3 regions of the Micromonospora psammae genome follow, and region 3 is predicted to be linked to each of the others. Evidence: predicted binding sites of a transcription regulator. Region 3 holds the regulator's gene; each other region holds the start of a gene.
The links. Region 3 encodes HrcA, which represses chaperone genes, less so after heat shock. Its sites were predicted from a motif close to GGTTNGCACNCTCNNNNNGAGNGTGCNAACC; they were not measured.
Positions count from the first base shown of each region.

Region 1 (5,855 bases), on a different contig from region 3:
CCACCGGCTCCGCCGCGCCGATCGCGACGGCGGCGGCGGTGATCCCGGCCAGCGCGGCGAGGCCGCGGGGGGTGCTGCTCATCGGACCAGTGTTGTCGATCAAACGGGCGGACCGCCAACACCGTCAGCGTTCCGTAATCCGCCGGGACGGCTCCGACGGCCCGGAGACGGGTCAGGGCGCGCCGTCGCGGAGACGGCGCGCCCTGACCTTGCCTGCGGCGTGGGTCAGAAACCCGGGCCGTGCTGGTGGCCGTGACCGTGGCCGTGGCCGTGACCACCGGCGGCGGCCGGCTCGGCCTTCTCCGGCTTCTCCACCACGAGGCTCTCCGTGGTCAGCAGCAGGCCGGCGATCGAGGCGGCGTTGGTGACCGCGTTGCGGGTCACCTTCACCGGGTCGATGATGCCGGACTTCACCAGGTCGACGTACTGGCCGGTGGCGGCGTCGAGGCCGTTGCCCCACTGGAGGCCGGCGACCTTCTGCACCACCACGTAGCCGTCGTGGCCGGCGTTCTGGGCGATCCAACGCAGCGGCTCGACCAGCGCCTTGCGCACGATCGACACGCCCGTCTTGTCGTCACCGGTGAAGCCGAGGTGGTCGTCGAGCACCGGGAGGATCTGGACCAGGGCGGCGCCGCCGCCGGGGACCGTACCCTCCTCGACCGCGGCCTTGGTCGCGGCGATGGCGTCCTCGATGCGGTGCTTGCGCTCCTTCATCTCGACCTCGGTCGCCGCGCCCACCTTGATGACCGCGATGCCGCCGGAGAGCTTGGCCAGCCGCTCGGCCAGCTTCTCCCGGTCCCACTCGGAGTCCGAGGCCTCAATCTCCTTGCGGATCTGCGCGACCCGGTCGGCGACCTCGGAGGCCTGGCCGCCACCGTCGACGACGGTGGTGTTCTCCTTGTCGACCACGACGCGGCGGGCGGTGCCGAGCACCTCCAGGCCGACCTGGTCGAGCTTGTAGCCCAGCTCCGGGGCGACCAGCTCGGCGCCGGTCAGGATCGCCATGTCCTGGAGCATCGCCTTGCGACGGTCGCCGAAGCCGGGGGCCTTCACCGCGCAGACCTTGAGGGTCTTGCGGATCGAGTTGACCACCAGCGTGGACAGCGCCTGGCCGTCGACGTCCTCGGCGATGATCAGCAGCGGCTTGCTGTTCTGGAGGACCTTCTCCAGCAGCGGCAGCAGCTCCTCGATCGCCGAGATCTTCTGCGTGGTGATGAGGACGTACGCGTCCTCCAGGACCGACTCCTGCGACTCCACGTCGGTGACGAAGTTCGGCGAGATGAAGCCCTTGTCGAACTGGAGACCCTCGGTCACCTCCAGCTCGGTGGTGAGCGCGGAGCCTTCCTCGACGGTGATGACACCGTCGCGGCCGACCCGCTCCATCGCCTCGGCGATCAGCTCGCCGATGGTGGCGTCCTGCGCGGAGATCGTCGCCACGTGCGCGATCGACTCCTTGTCGGCCACCTCGACGGCCCGGTCGAGCAGCGCCTCGGAGACCTTGGCGGCCGCCGCGTCGATGCCGCGCTTGAGACCGGACGGGCTGGCCCCGGCGGTCACGTTGCGCAGGCCCTCGCGGACCATCGCCTGGGCCAGCACGGTCGCGGTGGTGGTCCCGTCGCCGGCGACGTCGTTGGTCTTGGTCGCCACCTCCTTGACCAGCTGCGCGCCGAGGTTCTCGTAGGGGTTGGTGAGCTCGATCTCCTTGGCGATGGTCACACCATCGTTGGTGATCGTGGGCGCACCGAATTTCTTGTCCAGGACGACGTTGCGCCCGCGCGGGCCGAGGGTGACCTTGACCGTGTCCGCGAGGGCGTTGACACCGTGCTCCAGCAGGTGTCGGGCGTCGTCCGAGAAGCTCAGGATCTTCGCCATGAATGTCCCTTCGAAGCGCCGCTGCCCCGGCCCGGCGAGCCGGACCGGGGCAGCGACACTGATCGGTTGCTTACTTCTCGATGACCGCGAGGACGTCGCGGGCGGAGAGCACCAGGTACTCCTCGCCGGCGTACTTGACCTCGGTGCCGCCGTACTTCGAGTAGAGGACGGTGTCGCCGACCTTGACGTCGATCGGCACGCGGTTGCCCTTGTCGTCGATCCGGCCCGGGCCGACAGCGAGGACGGTGCCCTCCTGCGGCTTCTCCTTGGCGGTGTCGGGAATCACGATGCCCGACGCCGTGGTGGTCTCAGCCTCGTTCGCCTGGACCACGATGCGGTCCTCGAGCGGCTTGATCGCAACCTTGGTCGCGGTAGTCACGGGCATACCCTCCTGGGGTACTGGTTTCGTTGCCGGCCAGCGAGGCCGGCCGGCGTCAATCTGCCACATGCCACCTGGCGGGGCCGTCGTCGCGGGTGCCGGTCCGCCTGGCGTGCGCGCCCGCGCCTCACGGCCCGGGAGCTGGCACCCTCAGGGCGAGAGTGCTAATCGCAGGTTATTCCTCGGCTAGCACTCCGTCAAGGAGAGTGCCAGCGCGTCGCGCCCGCACGGCCGTTGCCGATCCCCGTTCGCGGCATGTCGCGGGGTACCCGCGGCGGGAGACCGCGACCTGCCGCGAACCGCGTCGGGCGCCGCCGGAGGGGCCGGGGCGGTGACGCGGGGCGGGACGGGAGAATGGGCGGGTGGATCTCGACCAGTTCGGCGCGCTGCGTACCCCGGCGGGGTCGGCCGCGCTCGCGGCGGCGGCCGAGGTGGCCGGCGGCGACCCGCTGACCGCGGCGGCCGCGCTCCGCTCCGCCGGACTGCCGGCCGGACTGGCCGCCGCCGCGCTCACCCAGGCCGAGCTGCGCCGCCGCGCGGTCGGCAAGTTCGGCCCGGCGGCGGCCGGCATGTTCTTCACCCGGGCCGGGCTGGAGCAGGCCACCCGGCGGGTGGTCGCGGACCGGCGCGCCGCCCGGTTGCGCGCCGCCGGGGTGCGCAGCCTCGCCGACCTGGGTTGCGGCCTCGGCGCGGACGCGCTCGCCGCCGCCCGCGCCGGCATCCGGGTGTACGGGGTGGAGGCCGACCCGGTGACCGCCGCGATGGCCGCCGCGAACGCCGAGGCCGCGGGGCTGGCCGAGCTCTTCACCGTGGAGTGCGGCGACGCGACGGCCTTCGACGTGACCCGGGTGGACGGTGTCTTCTGCGACCCGGCGCGGCGCCGGGCCGGCACCGGGCGGCGGATCTTCGACCCGAAGTCCTACTCCCCGCCCTGGGACTTCGTCACCGGCCTCGCCGAGCGGGTGCCGCACACCGTGGTGAAGGTCGCTCCCGGCCTGGACCACGCGCTCATCCCGGCCGGCGCCGAGGCGGAATGGGTGAGCGTGGACGGTGACCTGGTCGAGGCGGCCCTCTGGTGCGGCCGCCTCGCCGAGACCCCCCGCCGCGCCACCCTGCTGAGGGAGGGCCCCCCGGTCGACGCCGCCGGCACCCGGGAGGCCTCCGCTCATCAACTGGCCGGCTCCGGCGACGCCGAGGCGCCGGTCGGGCCGGTCCGGCGCTACCTGCTGGATCCCGACTCCGCGGTGGTCCGGGCCCACCTGGTCGCGGAGCTCGCCGCCGACCTCGGCGGCACCCTCGCCGACCCGAGCATCGCCTACGTCTACACCGACGCTCCGGCCGCGACGCCGTTCGGCCGCTGCCTGGAGGTGACCGACGTGCTCCCCTTCTCGCTCAAGCGGCTGCGGGCCCTGCTGCGCGAGCGGGGGGTGGGCCGGGTGGAGATCCTCAAGCGGGGGTCGGCGCTGGAGCCGGAGAAGCTGCGCCGCGACCTGAGGCTGGCCGGCGGCGCCGGGGCGAGCCTGGTGCTGACCCGGGTCGCCGGGGCGCCGACGGTGCTGCTCTGCCGTCCGGTGGCGAGCTGAGTCGCCCGCCGGGACGGTCCGGGTTAGCGTGGCCGTCATGGCGGGACGGGGCACTCCGGCGACGGCGCTGCTGACCAAGCGGAAGATCACGCACCGGACCCATCCGTACGACGTGTCCCCGGAGGCGCCGAACTACGGCGCGCTGGTCGCGGCGGCGCTCGGGGTGCCGCCGGAGCGCGTCTTCAAGTCGCTGGTCACCGAGGTCGACGGCGGGTTGACCGTGGCGGTCGTGCCGGTCACCGGCGAGCTGGACCTGAAGGCGTTGGCGGCGGCGGTCGGCGGCAAGCGGGCCACCATGGCCGACCGCGCGGTCGCCGAGCGGGCCACCGGCTACGTCCGGGGCGGGATCAGCCCGCTGGGCCAGCGCCGACGACTGCCGACGGTGCTCGACTCCTCCGCGCTGGCGTACGACACCGTCTACGTCTCGGCCGGTCGGCGCGGGCTCCAGGTCGAGCTCTCCCCGGCCGATCTGGTCAACCTCACCGGGGCGGTCACGGCGAGGCTGGCCGCCGGCTCCTGACCCGGGCCCGCCCGCTCGGTCGGCCGCGGAACGGGCGCGTCGCGGGTGTCGGTCGGCGCTCGGCGCAGGCGCTTCCGGTCGGGTCCGAGAGAGCGCTTCCTGGGTGGGTGTCCGGCGCGTGACAACCGCGTTGCTGAATTGTTACTGCCGCCAACAAACTTCTGACCTCGGCAGGCTTGCGCGCTGAACGTGAACGGGAATACGTTGCCGGGCACAACAAAAGCAACTACTCCCCCACCCCCGAAAGGACCCGTGCAGATGCGCAAGGGCTTCCTCACCTTCGCCGCCGTGGGCCTGCTGGCCACCGGCAGCATGGCCGCCTGCGGTGACGACTCCGGCACCGACCAGGCCGGCGGCTCCACCGAAAAGAAGCCGAAGATCGGCGTGATCCTGCCGGACAGCAAGTCCTCCGCCCGCTGGGAGGGCGCGGACCGCAAGTTCCTGGAGGAGGCCTTCAAGGCCGCCAGCGTCGACTACGACATCCAGAACGCGCAGGGCGACAAGAACGCCTTCCAGACCATCGCCGACCAGATGATCACCAACGGCGTCACCGCCCTGATGATCGTCAATCTGGACTCCGGCACCGGCAAGGCCGTGCTCGACAAGGCCAAGTCGCAGGGCGTCGCCACCATCGACTACGACCGGCTCACGCTGGGCGGCTCGGCGCAGTACTACGTCAGCTTCGACAACGAGGCCGTCGGCAAGCTCCAGGGCGAGGGTCTGGCCAAGTGCCTGACCGACAAGGGCGTCAAGAACCCGGCGATCAGCTACCTCAACGGCTCGCCGACCGACAACAACGCCACCCTGTTCAAGAACGGCTACGACTCGGTCCTCAAGCCGAAGATCGACGCCAAGGAGTACACCAAGGTCGCCGACGACTCGGTGCCGGACTGGGACAACACCCAGGCCGCCACGATCTTCGAGCAGCAGCTGACCAAGGCCGGCGGCAAGATCGACGGTGTCCTGGCCGCCAACGACGGCCTCGGCAACGCGGCCATCTCGGTGCTCAAGAAGAACAAGCTCAACGGCAAGGTCCCGGTGACCGGGCAGGACGCCACCCCGCAGGGCCTGCAGAACATCCTCGCCGGTGACCAGTGCATGACCGTCTACAAGGCGATCAAGGAGGAGGCGAAGGCCGCCTCCGACCTGGCCATCGCGGTCGCCAAGGGTGAGAAGAAGGAGACCGGTCAGACGGTCAAGGACCCGGAGGGTGGCCGCGACGTCGCCGCCGTGCTGCTCACCCCGAAGGCCATCTACAAGGAGAACGTCAAGGACGTCGTGGCCGACGGCTTCGTGACCAAGGACGAGCTCTGCACCGGGACGTACGCCAAGCTCTGCGCCGACGCCGGCATCAGCTGACCCGTACCGTTCCCACCCCGCTCCAGAGGCGACGCCGCCCGGCACGGTGACAACCGTGCCGGGCGGCGTCCCGCCACCGGACGGGTCCGAGATCTCCCCTCCGCGCAAAGGAGACCCCCGTGTCCGCGACCCCCCTGCTGGA
Region 1 is NZ_JBAKHM010000016.1:24,121-29,975, forward strand. Features, by position in the region: gene V6U79_RS19130 (molybdopterin-dependent oxidoreductase) at 1-82, opposite strand, end outside; gene groL (chaperonin GroEL) at 226-1,872, opposite strand; gene groES (co-chaperone GroES) at 1,943-2,251, opposite strand; gene V6U79_RS19145 (THUMP-like domain-containing protein) at 2,614-3,834, shown strand; gene ybaK (Cys-tRNA(Pro) deacylase) at 3,872-4,354, shown strand; gene V6U79_RS19155 (sugar ABC transporter substrate-binding protein) at 4,613-5,713, shown strand; gene V6U79_RS19160 (ATP-binding cassette domain-containing protein) at 5,833-5,855, shown strand, end outside.
Region 1: a site for HrcA is predicted at 2,391-2,421, ahead of groES (co-chaperone GroES). Genes of this name have one in related genera too.

Region 2 (5,855 bases), on a different contig from region 3:
CCGCGGCGGCGACGACTCCTGGTACGACCCGTGGGACCGGACCCGCGACCCGAACGACACCGGCGGGCACGGCACCCACACGGTGGGCAGCGCGGTGGGGCGCGACGGCATCGGCGTGGCCCCCGGCGCCCGCTGGGTGGGCTGCGTGAACCTGGACCGGAACCTGGGCAACCCGGCGCACTACCTGGACTGCCTCCAGTTCATGCTGGCGCCGTTCCCGGCCGGCGGTGACCCGTTCACCGAAGGCCGGCCCGCCCGCGCGCCGGACGTCCTGACCAACTCCTGGGGCTGCCCGCCGGTCGAGGGGTGCGACCCTCGGGCGCTGCGCCCGGCGACCGCCGCGCTGGACGCCGCCGGCATCCTGGTGGTCGCCGCCGCCGGCAACACCGGCCCGCACTGCGGCTCGATCGCCGACCCGCCGGCGCCGTACCCGGACGTGCTGACCGTCGGCGCGGTGGACCGGAACCGGCGGGTGGCGCTCTTCTCCAGCCGGGGCCCGGCGGCCGGCGGCGCGGCCAAACCGGACGTGGTCGCCCCGGGCGCCGGGGTGCTCTCGGCGATGCCGGGCGGTGGCTACGCCACGCTGGACGGCACGTCGATGGCGACTCCGCAGGTGGCGGGCGTGGTGGCGCTGATGTGGTCGGCGAACCCGGCACTGGTCGGCGACCTGGAGCGGACCCGGCGCATCCTGCGGGAGACGGCGCGGCCGGTGCAGCCGAGCTACCGCTCGGGCAACCCGGCCGACACCTGCGGCGGGGACCCGGCGATCACCGGTGCCGGCCTGGTCGACGCGTACGCGGCCGTGCGGGCGGCGCGAGAAGCGACCCCGTCCTGACGCCTCCGGCGGAGCGGGGGCCCGGGGTACGCCGGGGCCGGTGGGTGCCGGGAGCGGGACCGATGCCCTAGGGTCGCGACCATGGACGCGAAGATCACCGAGCTCACCCTGGATCGGGCGCCCGACGCCGTCGCCCTGTGCCGGCGCGCGCTGGACCTTCCCGAGGACGCCGCCGAGGCGGACGCCCTGGTGGACGCCCTCTGGATCCGGGCCGGTGCGGGCCGGACCGTGGTGGCGCTGGGGACGTACGTCGGCGACGAACTGGTCGGGGTGCTGATCGGGTCGATCTCGGCCCAGGACCCGCGCCTCGGGCACGTGGACCTGTTGGTGGTCGAGCCGGACCGACGCCGCCGCGGCGCCGGGCGGGCCCTGGTCGCCGAGGCCGAGCGGCGGCTGGCCCGGCTCGGCGCGGCCGAGGTGCTGCTCGCCGGAAACCCGCCCTGGTACGCCTGGCCCGGCATCGACGTGCGCTACACCCCGGCGGTCTGTCTCGCGCTGGCGCTCGGCTACCGGCAGGACCGGACGGCGTGGAACATGACCGCCGACCTGTCGTACGACGGGTCGCCGGCGCTGCGCACGACGGAGCCGGCGGAGCGGCGGCTGGCCGGCCAGGGGGTGGTGGTGCGCGCGGCGGAGCCGAAGGACCTGCCCGCGCTGGCGGCGTTCGCCCGGTCCACCTTCGGCGGCGCCTGGGACGGCGAGCTGGCCGGCTCGGTCGGTCGCGACGGCGCCGGCTGCCACCTCGCCGAGCGGGACGGGGAGATCCTCGGGTTCGCCGCCTGGGGGTCGTCCCGGCCGAGCTGGTTCGGGCCGATGGGCACCGCCCCGGCGGCGGAGGGCAGCGGGATCGGTGGGGTGCTGCTGCGTCGCTGCCTGCGCGACCAGCGGGCGGCCGGCGTGGACGCCGCGCAGATCGGCTGGGTGGGGCCGGTGCCGTTCTACTCGGGGAGTGCGGGTGCGCGCATCGAGCGGGTGTTCTTCCTCTACCGTCGGACGCTCTGAGCGATCGACAACAGGGCGAATAGGATATAGACCCTGATAACGCCTTTTGCCCCCGTGGATGATCGACGCCCCATACCGTTTCGGTAGAGGAGGGGCCATGACCACGGACGACGAACAGACCGACGACGTGCCACCGGCCAGGTGGACGCCGGTCGGCGACCCGCCCACCCCGCTGCCGTTCGACCGGCGGGACTACGGCGACGCCGAGCAGTTGGCCGAGATGGCCGGGCTCGACGACCCGGACGCCGACGAACCGCGGGTGGTGGTGGACGAGCCGGTGGCGGTCCTCCCCCCGTACGACCGCGCGCAGAAGAGGCGCAACCAGCGCCCCCTGCCCCGATAGACGGAACGGGGCGGACCGCTCGCGCGGCCCGCCCCGTCCGGTGTTGGAGCTGGACTCAGAAGTCCATGTCCCCGCCACCCGGGCCAGCCGGGGCGGCCGGGGTCTTCTCCGGCTTGTCCGCCACGACGGCCTCGGTGGTGAGGAAGAGCGCCGCGATCGACGCGGCGTTCTGCAGCGCCGACCGGGTCACCTTGGCCGGGTCGATGATGCCCGCGGCCAGCAGGTCCACGTACTCACCGGTGGCGGCGTTCAGGCCGTGACCGGCGTCGAGGTTGCGAACCCGCTCGACGACGACGCCACCCTCCAGGCCGGCGTTGACGGCGATCTGCCGCAGCGGGGCGTCCAGCGCGATCTTGACGATCTGCGCGCCGGTCGCCTCGTCGCCGACCAGGTCCAGCTTGTCGAAGGCGGTCTTGCCGGCCTGCACCAGCGCGACGCCACCACCCGGGACGATGCCCTCCTCGACGGCGGCCTTCGCGTTGCGGACGGCGTCCTCGATGCGGTGCTTGCGCTCCTTGAGCTCGACCTCGGTGGCCGCGCCGACCTTGATCACCGCAACGCCGCCGGCCAGCTTGGCCAGCCGCTCCTGCAGCTTCTCCCGGTCGTAGTCGGAGTCGCTCTTCTCGATCTCGGCCCGGATCTGGTTGACCCGACCTTGGATCTGGTCGGCGTCGCCGGCACCGTCGACGATGGTGGTCTCGTCCTTGGTCACCACGACCTTGCGGGCGCGGCCCAGCATGTCGACGCCGACGGCGTCCAGCTTGAGGCCGACCTCCTCGCTGATGACCTGGCCACCGGTGAGGATGGCGATGTCGGTCAGCATGGCCTTGCGGCGGTCACCGAAGCCCGGCGCCTTGACGGCGACCGACTTGAAGGTGCCCCGGACCTTGTTGACCACCAGGGTGGCCAGGGCCTCGCCCTCGAGGTCCTCGGCGATGATCAGCAGCGGCTTGCCGCCCTGCATGACCTTCTCCAGGATCGGGAGCAGGTCCTTCACCGACGAGATCTTGCTGTTGACGATCAGGATGTAGGGGTCGTCGAAGACGGCCTCCATACGCTCCGGGTCGGTCATGAAGTAGGCCGAGATGTAGCCCTTGTCGAAGCGCATACCCTCGGTGAGCTCCAGCTCCAGCCCGAAGGTGTTGCTCTCCTCGACGGTGATGACGCCTTCCTTGCCGACCTTGTCCATCGCCTCGGCGATGATCTCGCCGACGGTGTTGTCACCGGCGGAGATGGAGGCGGTGGAGGCGATCTGCTCCTTGGTCTCGACGTCCTTGGCGAGCTTGGACAGCTCCTCCGAGACGCTGGCCACGGCGGCCTCGATGCCCCGCTTCAGGGCCATCGGGTTGGCGCCGGCGGCCACGTTGCGCAGGCCCTCACGGACCAGGGCCTGGGCCAGCACGGTCGCCGTCGTCGTGCCGTCACCGGCGACGTCGTCGGTCTTCTTGGCGACCTCCTTGACCAGCTCGGCGCCGATCTTCTCGTAGGGGTCCTCGAGCTCGATCTCCTTGGCGATGCTCACACCATCGTTGGTGATGGTGGGGGCACCCCACTTCTTCTCGAGCACGACGTTGCGGCCCTTGGGGCCGAGGGTCACCTTCACGGCGTCGGCGAGCTGGTTCATGCCCCGCTCGAGGCCGCGGCGCGCCTCTTCGTCGAACGCGATCATCTTGGCCATACGGCGTTGTCCTCCTGGACACTCACGGGCCACCCGAGTGTGTGTCCCGGATGGGCCGCCTGGTGTACGCACCTTGGGACGTCGCCACCTGGCGACGACGACGTCCTTCGGCCGGGCCGGATAGCCCGCGACGACCGGCCATGTGCCCCACCGGCGTCTCCAACGCCGCTGGAACCTTGGCCCCACCGTCCCGACCATTGGCACTCACGGTATGCGAGTGCCAATGACTTGTTTAGCACTCTCCCCTGCCGAGTGCAAGCACGCTCGGACCGGTCAGCCGAGTTCCGCCGCCAGCCGGGCCGCGTTCACCGGCCCTTCGTGCGCCCGCTGCTCGGCGTACGAGACCACCAACCCGACGAGCTGCAGCAGGTGGACGGGGACGACCAGCACCGCGCTCAGCACCACCACCAGGGACGCGCCCACCGCCGTGCCCGGCGAGGAGTACGGGTCGACGCCGAACGGCAGGGTGCCCACGGCCTCCACCACCCCACCGACGAGGCTGCCGACCACGACCGCCGCCGCGACCAGCGCCACCCGGCCCAGCACCATTCCGAGCCGGTCGTGGAAGAAGCGGAACGAGCGGCCGATCGGGTTCTGCCGCTCGAAGAGGTAGACCGGCCCGGCGAGGGCGAGCGCGAAGGCGAGGTAGATGCCGGGCAGCACGCAGAAGCAGACGCCGACGGTCACGATCAGGGTGATCAGCAGGGTCCAGCCCCACAGCCCGAGGGCCCGGCGCAGGCCGTACCGGAGGGCGCCGCCCAGATCGGCCGGCTCGCCGGCCGCCTGCCGGGCCACCACCCAGGTGCCGCCGGCCCAGCCCACGCTCTGCGCGAGGCCGATGAAGAGGCCGGCGACCAGCACGGCGACCCCGAAGGTCACCAGGTCACCCAGGAAGCCGTCGGGCAGCGAACCGTCGGCGGGCAGCTCCTCCTCCACCGGGCCGAGCCCAAGGGAGAGCAACGACAGCGCCGCGGCGGGCACGGTCTGGGTGAGCAGCATCAGCGGCAGCAGGACCCGCCAGCCCCGGCGCAGCGCACCGGTGCAGCGCCGGAACCAGCCCGCGACACCGGCGTACGGCGGATTGACCAGCGGATCGTCGGGGTCACCGCCGGCCTGCCAGCCGTACGGCAGCTGAGCCCCGTAGGGCGGCGGGTAGCCCCCGTACGGCGGGTAGCCGAGCGGGAAACCCGCCGACGGGTCCGAACCGGGCGGGAAGCCGGCGGTCGGTGGGTAGCCGGTCGTCGGCGGCTGGCCCCAGCCCTGCGGGTGCCCGCCGGCCGGGTCCCAGGCGCTGGGCGGCGTCGACTGGCCCGGCCAACCGGGGGCGCCCGGCACGGGCTGACCCGGGACGGGCTGACCCGGGACGGGCTGACCCGGGACGGGCGGACCCGGGACGGGCGGACCCGGGACGGGCGGACCCGGGACGGGCGGACCCGGGACGGGCGGACCCGGGACGGGCGGACCCGGGACGGGCGGACCCGGGACGGGCGGACCCGGGACGGGCGGATCGGCCGGCGCGGAGGGCTCCGGCGAGCCGCTCGACGCGGGCGGACCCGACGATGCGGGGTCGAACGGCTCCGATGGGGACCGGTCGGACATGAACCCTCCTCAGTGACGCCTGGGACGGCCCATGATCTTCCCTGTTGTCAAATCACCCCGCAGCCCCACCCGGGCGGGGGGATCAGGCGATGACTCGGACCCGCTCGGCCTGCGGACCCTTCTGGCCCTGGGCGATCTCGAACTCCACCCGCTGCCCGTCGTCGAGCGCCTTGTAGCCGTCCATCTCGATGGCGGAGAAGTGGACGAAGACGTCCTGGCCGCCGTCGACGGCGATGAAGCCGTAGCCCTTTTCGGAGTTGAACCACTTCACGGTGCCCTGTGCCACGGTGCACTTCCTCACTCTGCGCGGCGTTCCACGACCCCGGGGCCGGCCGGAGGCCGGCACCCGGAGGACCACCGTCCGGCGATCGGTGCCGACCGCTGAATCAGTGACCGAA
Region 2 is NZ_JBAKHM010000005.1:225,736-231,590, reverse strand. Features, by position in the region: gene V6U79_RS11035 (S8 family serine peptidase) at 1-835, shown strand, start outside; gene V6U79_RS11030 (GNAT family N-acetyltransferase) at 917-1,837, shown strand; gene V6U79_RS11025 (hypothetical protein) at 1,935-2,180, shown strand; gene groL (chaperonin GroEL) at 2,236-3,858, opposite strand; gene V6U79_RS11015 (hypothetical protein) at 4,132-5,193, opposite strand; gene V6U79_RS11010 (cold-shock protein) at 5,540-5,743, opposite strand.
Region 2: a site for HrcA is predicted at 4,054-4,084, ahead of groL (chaperonin GroEL). Genes of this name have one in related genera too.

Region 3 (5,855 bases):
CAAGAAGCGGGCCCGGCTGGAGGCGATGCGGCACGTGCTCAACCGCTTCGACTACACCGACAAGGACCCCCGGGTGGTCGGCACACCGGATCCCCTGATCGTCGGCCCGGCCGGCCTCGACCTGACCCCCGAAGAGGACCCCGTCCCCGTCTTCCCCCGCCCCTGACCCCGCCCGTTGGCGGTGGGGTCACCAGCGGGAGAGGCGGGTGGCCAGGACGGTCAGGGCGGCGACGCCGGCGGTGGAGGTGCGCAGCACGGTGGGGCCGAGGCGGACCGGGGTGGCGCCGGCCTCGGTGAAGGCGGTCAGCTCGGCCGGGGCGATGCCGCCCTCGGGGCCGACCACGAGGACGATCTCCCCGGACTCCGGCAGCTCGACGCTGGTCAGCCGCTCCTGCGCCTCCTCGTGCAGCACGAACGCGGCGCGGGCCCCGGCGATCCGCCGCGCCACGGTGACCGTGGACTCGTCCGGGGCGCCGGCCACCACCGGCAGCCACGCCCGGCGGGCCTGTTTGGCCGCCTCCCGGGCGGTCGCCACCCACTTCTCCCGGGCCCGTACGCCCCGGTCGCCGCGCCACTGCGTCACCGAGCGGGACGCCGCCCACGGCACGATCTCGTCCACCCCGACCTCGGTCATCGCCTGCACGGCCAGCTCGCCCCGGTCCCCCTTGGCGATGCCCTGCACCACGACCAGCCGGGGGACGTCCGCGTCGACGTACCCCCGGGAGCCGATCGCCAGCTCGAGGGTGCCCCGGCCGACGACGGTGACCACGGCGGTCGCCGTGCCACCCCGACCGTCGGCGAGCAGCAGCTCCTCACCGACGCGCAGCCGCTGCACGGTGGCCGCGTGGTGGCCCTCCGGGCCGTCCAGGACCAGCGAGTCACCGGTGGGCAGCGCCTCGACCAGGAACAGCGGCGCGGACACCTCAGGCGTGCCCGTTGAAGGCGTCGCGCATCCGGGAGAAGAAGCCACCCTGCTTGGTCAGCTCGGCGACCTCCTCGCCCCGGGTCTTGGCGAAGTCGCGGAGCATCTTCTCCTGGTCGGCGTCGAGCTTGGTCGGAGTCCGCACGTCCAGGTGGACGTAGAGGTCGCCCCGGCCGGTGCCGCGCAGGTGCGGCACGCCCCGGGCGCGCAGCCGCAGCGTGCTGCCCGGCTGGGTGCCGGCCTTGACGTCGACCGTCTCCTCGCTGTCCAGCGTCTTGATGGTCAGTCGGGTGCCGAGCGCGGCGGCGGTCATCGGCACGGTGACCCGGCAGTGCAGGTCGTCGCCCTTGCGCGAGTAGACGTCGTGCGGCCGCTCGTGGATCTCCACGTAGAGGTCGCCGGCGGTGCCCCCGCCCGGACCGACCTCGCCCTGCTGGGCCAGCCGGATCCGCATGCCGTCCTCGACCCCGGCCGGGATCTTGACGGTCAGCGAGCGGCGGGTGCGCACCCGGCCGTCACCGGCGCAGGTCGGGCAGGGGTGCGGGATGGTGGTGCCGTAGCCCTGGCAGACCGTGCACGGGCGGGCGGAGACCACCTGACCGAGGAAGGTGCGCTGCACCGACTGCACCTCGCCCCGGCCGCCGCACGCCTCGCAGGTGGCCAGGTGGGTGCCGGCCGCGGTGCCCGCACCCGAGCAGGTGGTGCAGAGCACGGCGGTGTCGACGGTGATCGGCGCCTCGACGCCGAACGCGGTCTCGTGCAGGTCCAGCTCCAGCCGCAGGATCGCGTCCGCGCCCGGCCGGGTACGCGGGCGCGGGCCCCGGGCGCCACCGCCGGCGCCGCCGAAGAACGCGTCCATGATGTCCTGGAAGCCGACGAACGGACCGGTTCCGCCCGGACCGCCCGGGCCGCCGGCACCGCCGCCGCCCGGGGCGAGCGGATCACCGCCCAGGTCGACGATCTGCCGTTTCCGGTCGTCCGAGAGGACCTCGTACGCGGCGTTGATGTCCTTGAACTTCTCCTGTGCCTCCGGGTCCGGATTGACGTCCGGGTGGAACTGCCGCGCCAGCTTGCGGTAGGCGCGCTTGATCTCGTCGTCGGAGGCCTCCCGGCTCACGCCGAGAATGCCGTAGTAGTCCCTGGCCACTGCGTTCGGTGTCCTCATGTTCGTCTCGCGTTGCGCCGGTCGTCGGCCGGAGCCGACCGCCGGCCCCTGCCTTGGGTCAGTTCTGGGCCAGCAGCTCGCCCACGTAGCGTGCCACGGCCCTCACCGTGGCGATGGTGCCGGGGTAGTCCATCCGGGTGGGCCCCAGCACACCGAGGCCGCCGACGATGGTCGCGCCCGGGCCGTACCCGGTGCTGACCACGGAGGCGGCGCGGAGGTTGTCGACCTCGTTCTCGTCGCCGATCAGCACCCGGGTCGTGCTCGGCTCGGTCTCGCCGATGAGCTTGAGCAGCACGACCTCCTCCTCGAGCGCCTCGAGGATGGGCCGCAGCGAGCCCTGGAAGTCGAGCAGGCCGCCCCGGGTGAGGTTGGCGGTGCCGGCCAGTGCGATGCGCTCCTCGTGCCGCTCGACCAGCGTCTCCAGCAGCACGGTGGAGAGGGTGGTCATGGCCCCGCGCAGGTGCGGCGCCGACTCGTCGACGAGGGCCTGGACCAGCGGCGGGGTGTCCGACAGCCGACTGCCGACCAGCTTCTCGTTGACCAGCCGGCGCAGGTCGGTGACGTCCTCGGCCGGGACCGGCGCGGGCAGCTCCACCAGCCGCTGCTCGACCCGGCCGGTGTCGGCGATCATCACCAGCATCAGCCGGGTGGTGGAGATCGGCACCAGCTCCAGGTGGCGCACCGAGGAGCGGGCCAGCGACGGGTACTGCACGACGGCGACCTGCCGGGTGAGCTGCGCCAGCAGCCGGACCGTGCGGTGCACCACGTCGTCCAGGTCGACCGCGCCGACCAGGAAGCGCTCGATCGCCCGGCGCTCGGCCGGGCTGAGCGGCTTGACCCGGGAGAGCCGGTCCACGAAGAGCCGGTAGCCGCGGTCGGTGGGCACCCGGCCGGCACTGGTGTGCGGCTGCCGGATGTAGCCCTCCTCCTCCAGCACGGCCATGTCGTTGCGGACCGTCGCCGGGGAGACCCCGAGCTGGTGCCGCTCGACCAGCGCCTTGCTGCCCACGGGCTCCTGCGTGGCGACGTAGTCCTCGACGATCGCGCGCAGCACGGCCAACTTGCGGTCGTCGAGACCCATCTCCCCACCTCCTGACGCACGTGGCCCGGGGTGCCTGGGACGCCCGGGCGAGCGCTCTGGCACTCGACTGTAGCGAGTGCCAGTCTACGTCGGCGCCCCCGCCGACGCGATGATCAGCGACGGACCATCCCCGCGGTCCCGCGCGCGCCCGTGCCCGGCAGGGCCGGACAGCCGGACATTCCCGGCCAGTGGCGCTCTGGTGCCCCCTTGCCGGCAGCCCCTACCGTGACGTTCATGACTGAACCACCTCGCCCTCCCGGCGCGGGGGACCCCGGCGACCGGCCGGACCCCACCGCACCCTACGGCTCGTCGTACGAGCCGCCCACCGCACCACTGTCCGGGGCACCGGGGGCGGGCGGCTATCCCCCGCCCGGCGGCTATCCGCCACCCCCCGGCGCCCAGCCGCCGTCGGGCGGTTACCCCCCACCGGGCGGCTACTCCGCACCCGGCGCCGGCTACCCGACCGGCGGCGCGTACGGCGCCCCGAGCGGCGGCTGGGCCAGCAACGAGGACAAGACCTGGGCGCTGATCGCGCACTTCGGCGGCGCCGTGGCGATGTTCGTCAGCGGCGGGGTGCTGGGTTGGCTCCCCCCGCTGGTCGCCATGCTGGCCCGGGGCAGCCAGTCGCCGACGGTGCGTCAGCACGCCGTGGCGGCGCTCAACTTCCAGCTGCTCTGGTCGATCATCGGCCTGGTCGGGTGGATCCTGAGCTGCATCCTGGTCGGGTTCCTCGCGGTCGGCGCCGCCGTCGTCCTGGGCGTGATCTTCGGCATCCTCGCCGGCGTCAAGGCCAACGAGGGGCAGCTCTACCGCTACCCGATGAGCATCAGCATGATCAAGTGAGCACCGGCCGGCCTTCGGGCCGGCCGGCCGCTCCGGCGGTCGATCCGCCTCGCCGCCGCCCGCTCAGGGCAGCAGGTCGCGGACCACCGCGTCGGCCAGCAGCCGCCCGCGCAGGGTGAGCACGGCCCGCCCCGCCGCGTACTCGGCCGGGGCGAGCAGCCCGTCGGCGAGCGCCCGCCCGGCGCCCGCCCGGCCCGCGTCGTCCAGCGCCGCCAGCGGCAGCCCGGAGTCCAGCCGCAGCCGCAGCATGACGTCCTCCATGTGCGCCTCGTCCGCGGTCAGCAGCTCCCGGGCCAGGCCCGGCGACTGTCCGGCGGCCAGCTTCCTCGCGTACGCCGAGGGGTGCTTGACGTTCCACCAGCGCACCCCGCCGACGTGGCTGTGCGCCCCCGGGCCGAGGCCCCACCAGTCCGCGCCGGTCCAGTAGAGCAGGTTGTGCCGGCACCGGGCCGCCTCGGAGCGGGCCCAGTTCGACACCTCGTACCAGGAGAAGCCGGCCGCGCCGAGGGCGGCCTCCGCGGCCAGGTAGCGGTCCGCCGCCACGTCGTCCGAGGGGTACGGCAGCTCGCCGCGGCGCATCCGGGCGGCGAGCCGGGTGCCGTCCTCCACGATCAGGGCGTACGCGCTGACGTGGTCCACCCCGGCGGCGATCACCTGGTCGAGGGAGGCGGCGAAGTCCTCGGCGCTCTCTCCCGGCGTGCCGTAGATCAGGTCGAGGTTCACGTGGTCGAAGCCGGCGTCGCGCGCCTCCAGCGCGGCGGCGGTGGCCCGGCCGGCGCTGTGCCGGCGGTCGAGGACCGCCAGCACCCCCGGCGCGGCGGACTGCATGCCCAGCGAGATCCGGGTGTAGCCGGCCGCCCGCAGCGTCTTCAGCGACGCCGGGGTGACCGACTCGGGGTTGGCCTCGGTGCTCACCTCGGCGTCGGCGGCCAGCCCCCAGGTGCGGTCGATGCCGTCCAGGATCCGGGCCAGGTCGTCGGCGGGGAGCAGGGTCGGCGTGCCGCCGCCGACGAAGACGGTGTCGACCCGGGGCGGCGGGGTGTCGCCGAGCACCCGGGCGGCGAGCGCCAGCTCGGCCAGCACGGTGTCGGCGTACGACTCCCGGTCGGCGCCCCCGCCCAGCTCGGCGGCGGTGTAGGTGTTGAAGTCGCAGTAGCCGCAGCGGCTGGCGCAGAACGGCACGTGGACGTACACCCCGAAACCGCGCGCGCCGACCGCGCTCAGGGCGGTGGCGGGCAGCGACCCGTCGACGGGGACGGATTCGCCTTCTGGAAGGAGGCCGGGCATGGCCACTAGTGTGCCCGGCATGACCTCTCCCGACCGCCTCGTGCGGGTCTCCGCGGCCCGTGGGGTGACCACGCTCACCCTGGACAGTCCGCACAACCGCAACGCGCTCTCCACCGCCCTGATGACCGAGCTGCTGGCCGGGATCGCCGCGGCGGTCGCCGACGACGCCGTCCGGGCGATCGTGCTGGACCACACCGGCCCGGTCTTCTGCTCCGGCGCGGACCTGAAGGAGACCGCGGCGGCGTACGCCAGCGGCACGGTGCCGGCGGGGATGCTCGGCGACGTGCTGGTGGCGGTCCGGGAGTGCCCGAAGCCGGTGCTGGCGAAGGTCGGCGGGCCGGCGCGGGCCGGTGGGCTGGGCCTGATCGCGGCGGCGGACCTGGCGGTCTGCGCCGAGGAGGCCACCTTCGCCTTCACCGAGGTCCGCATCGGCGTCATCCCGGCGGTCATCTCGGCCACCGTGCTGCCCCGGCTGCACCCCCGGGCCGCCGCCGAGCTCTACCTGACCGGCGACACCTTCGACGGCCGGCGGGCCGCCGAGGTCGGCCTGGTGACCG
Region 3 is NZ_JBAKHM010000015.1:58,909-64,763, reverse strand. Features, by position in the region: gene ppk2 (polyphosphate kinase 2) at 1-166, shown strand, start outside; gene V6U79_RS18595 (16S rRNA (uracil(1498)-N(3))-methyltransferase) at 188-922, opposite strand; gene dnaJ (molecular chaperone DnaJ) at 924-2,069, opposite strand; gene hrcA (heat-inducible transcriptional repressor HrcA) at 2,146-3,168, opposite strand; gene V6U79_RS18580 (DUF4870 domain-containing protein) at 3,403-4,011, shown strand; gene hemW (radical SAM family heme chaperone HemW) at 4,075-5,298, opposite strand; gene V6U79_RS18570 (enoyl-CoA hydratase-related protein) at 5,318-5,855, shown strand, end outside.